One region of the Lysinibacillus sp. FSL R7-0073 genome, then DNA from elsewhere that is predicted to be linked to it. Evidence: riboswitches for the same ligand, from Rfam matches in the RefSeq annotation. Region 1 holds a riboswitch; each other region holds the start of a gene.
What was found. Region 1 has a riboswitch for S-adenosylmethionine ahead of MKY88_RS13550 (Na+/H+ antiporter NhaC family protein). Riboswitches for the same ligand answer to the same signal wherever they lie in the genome.
Positions count from the first base shown of each region.

Region 2: another riboswitch for S-adenosylmethionine. It lies ahead of MKY88_RS01830 (O-acetylhomoserine aminocarboxypropyltransferase/cysteine synthase family protein); the one in region 1 lies ahead of MKY88_RS13550 (Na+/H+ antiporter NhaC family protein).
Region 3: another riboswitch for S-adenosylmethionine. It lies ahead of MKY88_RS02200 (MetQ/NlpA family ABC transporter substrate-binding protein); the one in region 1 lies ahead of MKY88_RS13550 (Na+/H+ antiporter NhaC family protein).

Region 1 is NZ_JBBPAS010000001.1:2,717,852-2,721,131, reverse strand. It holds gene MKY88_RS24625 (LysE family transporter) at 384-704, opposite strand; gene MKY88_RS13555 (DUF3953 domain-containing protein) at 842-1,078, shown strand; SAM riboswitch class I at 1,196-1,299, shown strand; gene MKY88_RS13550 (Na+/H+ antiporter NhaC family protein) at 1,404-2,684, shown strand; gene MKY88_RS13545 (VanZ family protein) at 2,958-3,280, opposite strand, start outside.
Region 2 is NZ_JBBPAS010000001.1:374,201-377,480, reverse strand. It holds gene MKY88_RS01830 (O-acetylhomoserine aminocarboxypropyltransferase/cysteine synthase family protein) at 276-1,580, opposite strand; SAM riboswitch class I at 1,697-1,810, opposite strand; gene MKY88_RS01825 (glycerol-3-phosphate acyltransferase) at 1,966-2,598, shown strand; gene MKY88_RS01820 (SLC13 family permease) at 2,800-3,280, shown strand, end outside.
Region 3 is NZ_JBBPAS010000001.1:464,339-467,618, forward strand. It holds gene MKY88_RS02195 (methionine ABC transporter ATP-binding protein) at 1-650, opposite strand, end outside; gene MKY88_RS02200 (MetQ/NlpA family ABC transporter substrate-binding protein) at 745-1,575, opposite strand; SAM riboswitch class I at 1,664-1,769, opposite strand; gene MKY88_RS02205 (PPC domain-containing DNA-binding protein) at 1,892-2,410, shown strand; gene MKY88_RS02210 (pyridoxal phosphate-dependent aminotransferase) at 2,442-3,280, opposite strand, start outside.

The sequences.
Region 1 (3,280 bases):
TCCTACCAAAAATTGAATGGAAAATATTTTAACTTGTTCCACGCCCCAACTTAGCGTAGTATTAATACGAATCAAAACTAAGTAAGTTAGTAAGATTCACTTTCACAATAAAACCAGGCGCTCTTCTATGAGGGGCATCTGGTTTTTTGTTTTATGAGATTTTAAGAGAATTAATTTATGGGGTAATCTAGCCCTCTACCACCACTACTAGTATTTGGCAGGCATCATGCAATGAAATGTGCTAATGTGACAGATATAAACACACGGATAAGCGCTTATTTTTTCTCTGCCACCAACATTAAAAACATAGGTTTTTCAAAACCATTCCAGAATACATAAAAAGTAACGTACAAAAAGAGTAATCCTGAAATAAACGAACATATTTACATAAGCCTTTTCCCCATTATTTTACCACCTATGCTACTTAAATATGAAAGGATTAGCCCCCAAAGGATTGAAACGGTGATAAATCCGAAGAAGAAGGGAAGTAAGCTTTCAGTAGCTGAATGTCCAATAGTTGTACATGCTACACTGCCACCAACCATTGCGAACCAAACGATTGCAGTTGGTGCAGAAACTACTAACCAAACACCTGTAAAAAAATAGGCCCATAATGATGTCTTTTCAATCGCTTCTCCATGTAAATTTAGCTTTTTAGGCGCAAACGTATCTCGGAAAGCTTGGAAGGTTAAAAGGCAAAGCATGATTTAAATGACATGAAAAATATCCCTTGATCTTAGTTGTTGGGCTTACATTTGTCATCTCACCCATCATAGAATTTGTTTATTCAAAAAAGGTTAGATAATTGATAGTATTCGTTCAAGCAAAAAGGGGGATTATTTTGTTAAAAACAGTACAAATTATTTTATCAATGATAGGCATCACGCTTTCCATTTACGGACTTATGCCACATGATTATCGGCTAAACTTTTTAATGATCCTTTTTCTAGGTTTATTTATGTTAACATTAGGAATTAATGAATTTCGGCGAGAGAGAAAATTATATGGTTGGTTTCTAGTCGGGGTATTTATCTTTTCGGTTTATGTGTCCATTCAAAGCTTCGTATTATTAGTCTAAAAAGTTGAATTCCGCACTTGATGATAATTCTGAGAATTTTTTCTAATTAAAAACATGTTGCAATTATGGATATTTTATTTTAGTATTTTAATATTGTGTCAAAAATAATATTTTTTCTTCTTATCAAGAGAGATGGAGGGACTGGCCCGATGAAATCTCGGCAGCGGAACTATTAAGTTACTGTGCCAAATCCAGCAAGCAATGTTCTTGATAGATAAGAGGAGCGTTTTAAATATAAGGCCTCTTCTTGTTATTTCAAGATGAGGCCTTTTTTATGGTGAAAAAATAAAAAACATGGCTGATTTTTAATTTTTGGAGGTAGACAATGAAGAAAGAGAATCCATGGGCGCTAATCCCATTTGTTGTTTTTATGATTTTATTTATTGGTTCAGGGGTTATAATGGGTGATTTTTATGCGTTCCCTGTCATTGTAGCCATCAGCATTTCGGGTGCTGTAGCTCTAGCGATGAATCGAAAAGAATCGTTTTCCCGAAAGGTTGATATTTTTTGCCAAGGTGCGGGAAATTTAAATGTCATGCTGATGGTTATTATTTTTCTATTAGCAGGGGCATTTTCAGAGGTAGCGAAGGGGATGGGGGCCGTAGATTCCACTGTTAACTTTGCTTTATCGATTATTCCGCAAAACCTGCTTATCGTAGGTTTATTCATCATTGCCTGTTTCATCTCTCTATCCATGGGTACATCAGTGGGGACGATTGTTGCGCTGGCGCCAATTGGAGTTGGGATAAGCGATCTTACGGAGCTATCTATTGCTTTAGTGATGGCAGCGGTTGTAGGCGGTTCGATGTTTGGTGATAATTTATCTTTTATTTCAGATACTACTATTACTGCCGTTCGTTCACAAGGCGCGCAAATGAAGGACAAATTTAAGGTCAATTTTTGGATTGTATTGCCGGCAGCTATTATCACAAGCATTATTTTAGGGTTTATGACATCCGGGGAAGCAGCTCAAGTAGAGCATCTAAGCTATAATTGGATAAAAATTATTCCCTATGTTTTAGTTATTATTTTAGCGTTATCTGGAATGAATGTTTTCCTCGTTCTTGCATTAGGGATTATTCTCGCCGGTGCTGTTGGCTTAGCAGATGGCAGCTATCACATAATGAGCCTTATACAAAAGATTGGCGAAGGAATGGAAGGGATGTATGAAATCGCCTTTCTAGCTATATTAATAGCTGGAATGGTGGAGGTTATTAAATTTAATGGTGGAATTGACTTTTTGCTCCGTCTTGCAACGCGCAGGATTAAATCGCAGAAGGGTGCTGAATTTGGTATAGCTGGTCTTGTGGGTCTAACTAATTTATCTACGGCTAATAATACAATTGCTATTTTAATTGCCGGGCCGCTTGCCAAAAATATTGCTGACCAGTATGAGATTGAGCCGAGAAAGTCCGCAAGTATTTTAGATATTTTCTCCTGTACAGTCCAAGGTCTTCTCCCATACGGAGCCCAATTCCTTGTAGCCGCAAGCGTAGCTAAAATATCGCCAGTTAGTATCTTGCCGTACTCTTTCTATCCAATTCTTATTGGTATTTGTGGTGTGATAGCGATACTCATTGGATACCCGAAAAAAAAGAAAGCCTAAACTTTATTTTCAGACTGTAGACAAAAGCCGTTGAGAAGTTCACTCTCGATGACTTTTGTCATTTTTAGTATTTGGTAATATACTACCAAATTCAACATACTCTTTGAAGATAGATGCTCTCTAAACCTAATTGATCATTCGTTAACATTTCTAATTGTTCACGCTCATAGATTTGATTTTTCGTCATCGAAGCCCCTTACAGTCGAAAATAAAAAAGCCCAGTTGCTCTATTAATTGAAGCCTGGGCTTTGCTTAAGTATTTGGAACGAGCTGTTACTTTCTTGCCTGAATTAAAGTAAACCAATCATTGTCGTTGAACTTGCCAGAAACATTGTATATGGGCTGATAGAATCCTTTTGTATCATACATATACGAAAGCTCAATCGATTCAATCTCAATTTGGTCTCCTTTTTTTATAATCAGGTCTTCCTCCTGTACGAGTGCGTTATACTTTATTTGAGGAAAATCGCCTTCCTTTATTCGTTCATATATTTCTGCAGGAGACAGTATATTTACCTCCCGTATAAATTGATTTTCATGAAGACTGTATGTTAATGAATAGATGTGACCATCCGGCTTTAGGCCAAGACTGGCAT
Region 2 (3,280 bases), 2.3 Mb from region 1:
ACTACTCTCCTATCTATTCAAAAGTGGGGGAGCACTTATGAAAACATTTACCTTTTCAACAAGGTTTTTCCGTACACTTAACTTAATTCCAAGTATATAACAAGGTTTTATTAAAGTCAATAATACATATAAAATTACTTGGTATTTTTTTAAAAAGGTTCTGATAATTACCGGATGAGGCAGTTGGTTAATGTAGCAACGTTTGACGTATACCAAATGAGGCTATTCGAATGAGAAAATACGTAAACGCTACCACATTCGCCTGTCATTCTATATTAAGCTTCTACTGTTTGTTCAGTTGTTGATGTTGCCTGAGTTATAGCCTGCTCTAAATCTGCAATGATGTCCTCCACTGCCTCTAAACCGATTGATAAGCGAATGAGCGATTCGGTTACGCCAGCTTGTATTAGTTCATCTGCTGATAATTGTTGGTGTGTAGTAGATGCTGGATGGATAATTAGCGACTTAGCATCCCCTACATTTGCCACATGTGAAAACAGCTTTACATGATCAATAAGCTTTCGACCTGCTTCACGTCCACCTTTAATGCCAAATGTAAGCACTGAACCGAAGCCATTTTTTAAATACTTTTTCGCCAACTCATGTGTTGGAAAATCTTCTAGGCCATTATAATTTACATATTCCACAGATGGGTGGTTACGTAAATATTCAGCCACAGCTAAAGCATTTTCATTGTGTTTAGGGATACGCAAATGAAGAGTCTCTAAACCTTGTAATAGATTGAAAGCTGCATCTGCACTTAATGTTGGTCCAAAATCACGTAACAACTGTACACGCAGCTTTGTAGCAAAAGCTGCAGAAGCTGTATCGATTCCATAGCGTAAACCATGGTAAGAAGCATCCGGCTCTGTAAAGCCTGGGAATCGCCCACTAGTCCAATCAAACCTACCAGCGTCTACAACAACACCACCTAAAGTTGTCCCATGACCACCTATCCATTTCGTTGCTGAATGAACTACCACATCCGCACCGTAGTCAATTGGTGTAGAACCATAAGGAGAAGCAAATGTACTATCGATAATTAATGGTAAGCTGTTGTCATGTGCAATCTTAGCTACAGCTTCAATATCTAAAACCTTTAAGCTAGGATTACCGTAAACTTCAGCGAAGACAGCTTTTGTTTTATCGGTAATGGCAGCCTTAAAATTCTCTGGGTTTGTTTCATCTACAAAAATCGTTTTAATACCATAGTTTGGTAATGTATTAGCGAATAAATTATACGTACCACCATATAAAGAACTAGCTGCTACAATTTCATCTCCTGCTCCAGCTAGATTTAAAATAGAAAATGCAATAGCTGCTGCACCAGATGAAAGTGCTACTGCTGCTGTTCCACCTTCTAATAAAGCCACACGCTTTTCAAAAACATCCACTGTCGGATTCGTAATTCGCGTGTAAATGTTCCCCGCCTCCTCTAAAGCAAAAAGACGTTGCGCATGAGCAGTGTCTTTAAAAACGAAAGCAGTTGAACGGTAGACAGGAACTGTTCTAGAACCCGTCACAGGGTCTGGCTCTTGACCACCATGTAACAGTAATGTTTCTGGTTTAAAATTTGTCATTGTGTACCTCCATTTGGTTATTTTTTTACGATGGTACCGGAGATGAGGAGGATTTTTCTGTAGAAAACAAAAACCCTCTTCAGCTAAGAAGAGGGTTGCGGTTGCAAGTTTTCCTCCCCTTATCTGCCAGATCCAAGTAAGAATCTGTAGGAATTAGCACCTTAGTAAGTTCATCACCTACTGGTTGCCGGGCATCATAGGGCCTATCCCTCCGCCGCTCTTGATAAGAGTATGAGATTCAATTTCCATCGTTGTTACAAAGTATAAGCATAGAGTTTTTTTCTGTCAACATCTAAATTTTATTTTTTCCGAAACTTCTGTCTGCTCTTTTACGTAGTAAGAACGCATACACTATTTTAGAAAAAAATTTGAAAGGAGTATTTTTATGGTAAAAGCCGTGATCTGTTTTCTAGTTGTCGGCTATTTGATTGGCTGTATTCACGGCTCTAAGGTGGCACAATTTTTATCCGGGGTTGATTTAAAAAAAGCTGGTCATGGCAATGCTGGCGCCTCTAATGCTACGCTTTCACTCGGCTGGAAATATGGCGTTTTAGTAGCTCTTATCGATATTGGCAAAGGCGTCGCAGCCATCGTCGGTGCACATTTTTATTTAGCAGATGCAACACATTTAACAGCAGAACAAACATGGCTCCTCACCTACTTGTTAGCTGCAGGGGTTATTTTGGGGCATAATTTCCCTTTTTATATGGGCTTCAATGGTGGAAAAGGGACTGCCTCTATCATTGGAATTTTACTTGCGGTTGATTGGAAGATTGGTTTATTTGCACTTATTCTTTTTGTTATTTTATCTTTTGCAACGAACTATTTAATTGTTGGGGTATTAGAATTTTACCTCGTTTTTTGTACCGCTACTTATTTATGGATTCCTGGGCTAGGCCCGACCATTATTGCCATTCTACTTTTTGGTATTGCTATTATTTTGCACATTGAAAATATTCAACGTTTAATCAATGGAACCGAGCCTAAAGTTACTGCTGCCTTCAAGAAAAAGAAATAATATTTTTTAGGAGGTATTTGTATTTTTTATGACCACAAATTATCTCTTTAATTACTATTAAAGCTGTAAAACAGACATATTTCGCTTCCTTTCATTCTATACAATAAACGGATGAATTCTTATCTTAAGAAAACATTATATTGACCGATGTTATGGATAATAACTGTCATTTTTATGTAGACGTAGAAGGGATGAGAAAATATGTCTTCACCTAAACAAGCAACAATGAAGCGTAATTTAAAGCCTTTATGGATTGGGTTGGCTTTTGCTTTATTAATTATCATTATTTTTTTACCTAATAACGGTGAGCTACCTGTAGCTGGGCAGCGCGCTTTAGCCATTTTAGCTTTCGCGGTTATCCTGTGGGTAACAGAGGCCGTTTCATATCCTGTTAGCTCTGCAATGATTATTGCACTCGTCACTGTTTTACTAGGACTTGCACCATCCATGGATGACCCAACAACACAACTAGGTACCGCTAGCGCCTTAAAACTATCATTAAGTGGTTTTAGTAATTCTGCCGTGGCCCTAGTAGCAGCGGCTCTTTTTCTAGCAGCAGCCATGCAAATTACCAATTTGCATAAACGACTTGCTCTTTGGATTCTTTCACTTGTAGGAACAAAAACAAAAGCCATTGTTTTCGGTGCTATATTAGTTTCAATTGCCCTTGCATTTTTTGTTC
Region 3 (3,280 bases), 2.3 Mb from region 1:
CCTGCTTCTAGAACAGATACCTCATCACAAACTTTCTGAATGACATTCATTTCATGTGTAATCAGTAGGATTGTAATTCCTAATTCACGATTAATTTTTAATAATAGTTCAAGAATAGCCTCTGTAGTCTCAGGATCAAGCGCACTTGTTGCTTCATCACTGAGTAAAATTTCAGGCTCTTGCGCTAGAGCGCGTGCAATTGCGACACGTTGCTTTTGTCCACCTGAAAGCTGATTAGGGTAGCTATCTAGCTTTTCTGTTAAACCTACAATTTCGGCATATTTAGCCACACGATTTTTGACGTCTGTTTCGTTATAACCAAGTAGCTTTAAGGGAACAGCAATATTGTTATAAACCGTTGCTGTCTTTAAGAGATTAAAATGTTGAAAAATCATACCGATCTTTTGTCGTGTTTGACGTAAGTCATGAAGTGAAAGGGTAGTAATATCCACATTGTCAATCAAGACTTTGCCTGCTGAAGGACGCTCTAGTAAATTAACACAACGAATCAGCGTACTTTTACCAGCACCGCTATACCCAATTACACCATGAATTTGCCCTTTTTTTACATGAAGATTGATGCCATCTACAGCCTTTATACTGCCTTTTTTCGTCTTATATTCTTTTGAAATATTTTGTAATTGAATCATCAGATTGGTTGCTCCTTTCTTAACTTCTAAAAAGCAAGAATCTGCGCGGTTTCCATAGTGGAAATTTGGCAGATTCTTTAGCTTATCGCACGTATTACCAGCTAGGGATTACAGAACCTTTGAATTCCTCTTCAATGAATTGGCGCACTTCATCAGATTGATAAGCCTCAATGAACTTTTTAATCGTTGGGTCGTTTTCATTTTCTGCACGAACGACAATGTAGTTCACATATGGAGAGTCAGTAGATTCTAAAAGAATAGAGTCCTCTTGCGGATTAATGCCAGCTTCCAGCGCAAAGTTAGTATTAATAGCAGCTACATCTACTTCACTAAGCTGTTTTGGAATTTGTGCAGCTTCTAATTCTATGAATTTTAAATTCTTTTTGTTTTCTTCCACGTCACGAACGGATGCTGTTAAGTCCGCTCCATCTTTTAATTTAATATAGCCTGCCTCTTGTAAAACAAAGAGAGCACGCGCTCCATTTGTTGGGTCATTCGGTAAGCCAAATGTTGCGCCTTCAGGAACGTCATCCAATGATTTATATTTTTCAGAGTAAATACCCATTGGATTTAAAATAGTTTTGCCAACCGGTACTAAATCTGTATCGTGATCTTTATTAAATGTATCGAGGAAAGGCTTATGCTGATAGCTGTTTGCATCAAGATCACCTTCAGCTAAGGATGTATTTGGTAAAACATAATCAGAAAATGATTTTAGTTCTACTTCTAGACCTTTTTCCTTTGCGACTTTAGCAGCTACCTCTGCAATTTGCTCATGAGGTCCTGAAGTGACACCCACGACAATTTTATTTTCATCGATAGCTTCGCTTTTTCCTTTACTATCTTCTTTAGAGCCACAGCCCGCTAGTGCTGCTACTAATGTAAGACTTGCTAAACCTACTAAAAATTTATTTTTCTTCTTCATGAAAACGACCTCCAAAAATTGTTTTATCGGTTTTTGAAAATAAAAAAAACTCTCTTACAAATTAAGAGAGGCTCATGAAAAAAGTCCTCTCTTATCTATCAAACGAATTTCGTTTGCAGGATTTAGCACCTTCCTTCATAAAAGGAGGTTGCCGAGCTTCATAGGGCCAGTCCCTCAGCTACTCTTGATAAGAGATTCATATTATATTTTTGTATTTCCGATAGAACTAATATAATTTATAGGGTATAGTAAGTCAATAAATATTTTTAAAATTTTTTATATTGTTATAATATTTTGTCGCGAAGGAGGGTGAAGAATGTCCGTAAGAGTTAATTATGGCATAGGTTCATTTGGTAAGGTGATTAGTGCTCGTCTTCTCATGGGAACAGACATTATTGAAGGAATTGAGGCACTTTGTGAAGAGAATAAAATTGAATCGGCAACCATAATTAGTTGTATTGGTAGTTTTCAAAAAAGTAGCTTTGTTTATTTAGTGCCAGATGAAACTTCCCACATTAAAGTTCGATTTAGTGATGTGGTCGAGAAAGAGGGGCCACTCGAGTTTATCCAAGGTTCAGGAGTTGTTTGTAAGCGTGATGCACAATATGAAACGCATTTCCATGGTTCCATGAGCGATCAATGGGGAGTGGTTTCAGGCGGTCATTTTTTAAAGGGTGGGAATATTGTCATTACAGCAGATGTAGTGCTGGCAGAAGTTCAGGGCATTCAGCATATCCGTCAGTTGGACGATGAAACAGGTCACATACAATTTTATCCATTAGAACATGGATTAGATCTTCCAAGGAAAATTGAAAATAGTAAGTCCAGTAGCTAGTGAAAGCTACTGGACTCCATTTTGTTCCATGCTAAAATAAGTTCAATTGCTCAATTCTATGCATGGCTTCTCGTAAACGTTCCTCGCTTACAAGCAAGCCAATACGCACATAGCCTTCCCCATATTGACCAAAGCCATTACCTGCGGCTACCGCAATATCAGCTTTGTCGAGCAATATATCAGCAAATTGTTCGCTAGTAAAACCTAATGGGACAGGGAGCCAGGCAAAGAAGGAGCCCTTTGGTGCCGTTACTTGCCAGCCGATTCTATGAGCTTCTTCGAATAGTACATTTCGACGACGCTCATAGGTAGCTCTTAGCTCATCTGCACATTCCTGTGAAGATGTAAGTGCAACAGCTGCTGCTTGTTGAATAGCAGGAAATTGACTACAAAACAAATGATCTTGAATAAGATTAATCGCGGCAATCAAATCTGCATTACCAACAGCAAAGCCTATACGCCAACCTGCCATATTATAAGTCTTTGATAATGTGTACATTTCGATTCCAACCTCTTTTGCGCCATTGGCCTGTAAGAAACTAATGGGTTTATTGCCATCAAATCCAATCGCACCATAAGCAAAATCATGTGATACGATGATATTATGCTCCTTAGCAAAACGAATGGTTTCTTCAAAAAATTCAAGTGTTGCTGTACCACCCGTAGGATTATTTGGGTAATTTAAGTAAAGTAACTTGGCTTTTTCCTTAACTTCTTTAGGGAGGGCATCATAATCAGGTAAGAAATTATTCTCAGCAAAAAGAGGCATTACTTCAAAATTTACATCACCTAATACAACTCCAGATAAGTAGTCTGGATAGCCTGGGTCTGGTAATAGCATCGTATCACCAGGATTTAACACAGCCAAAG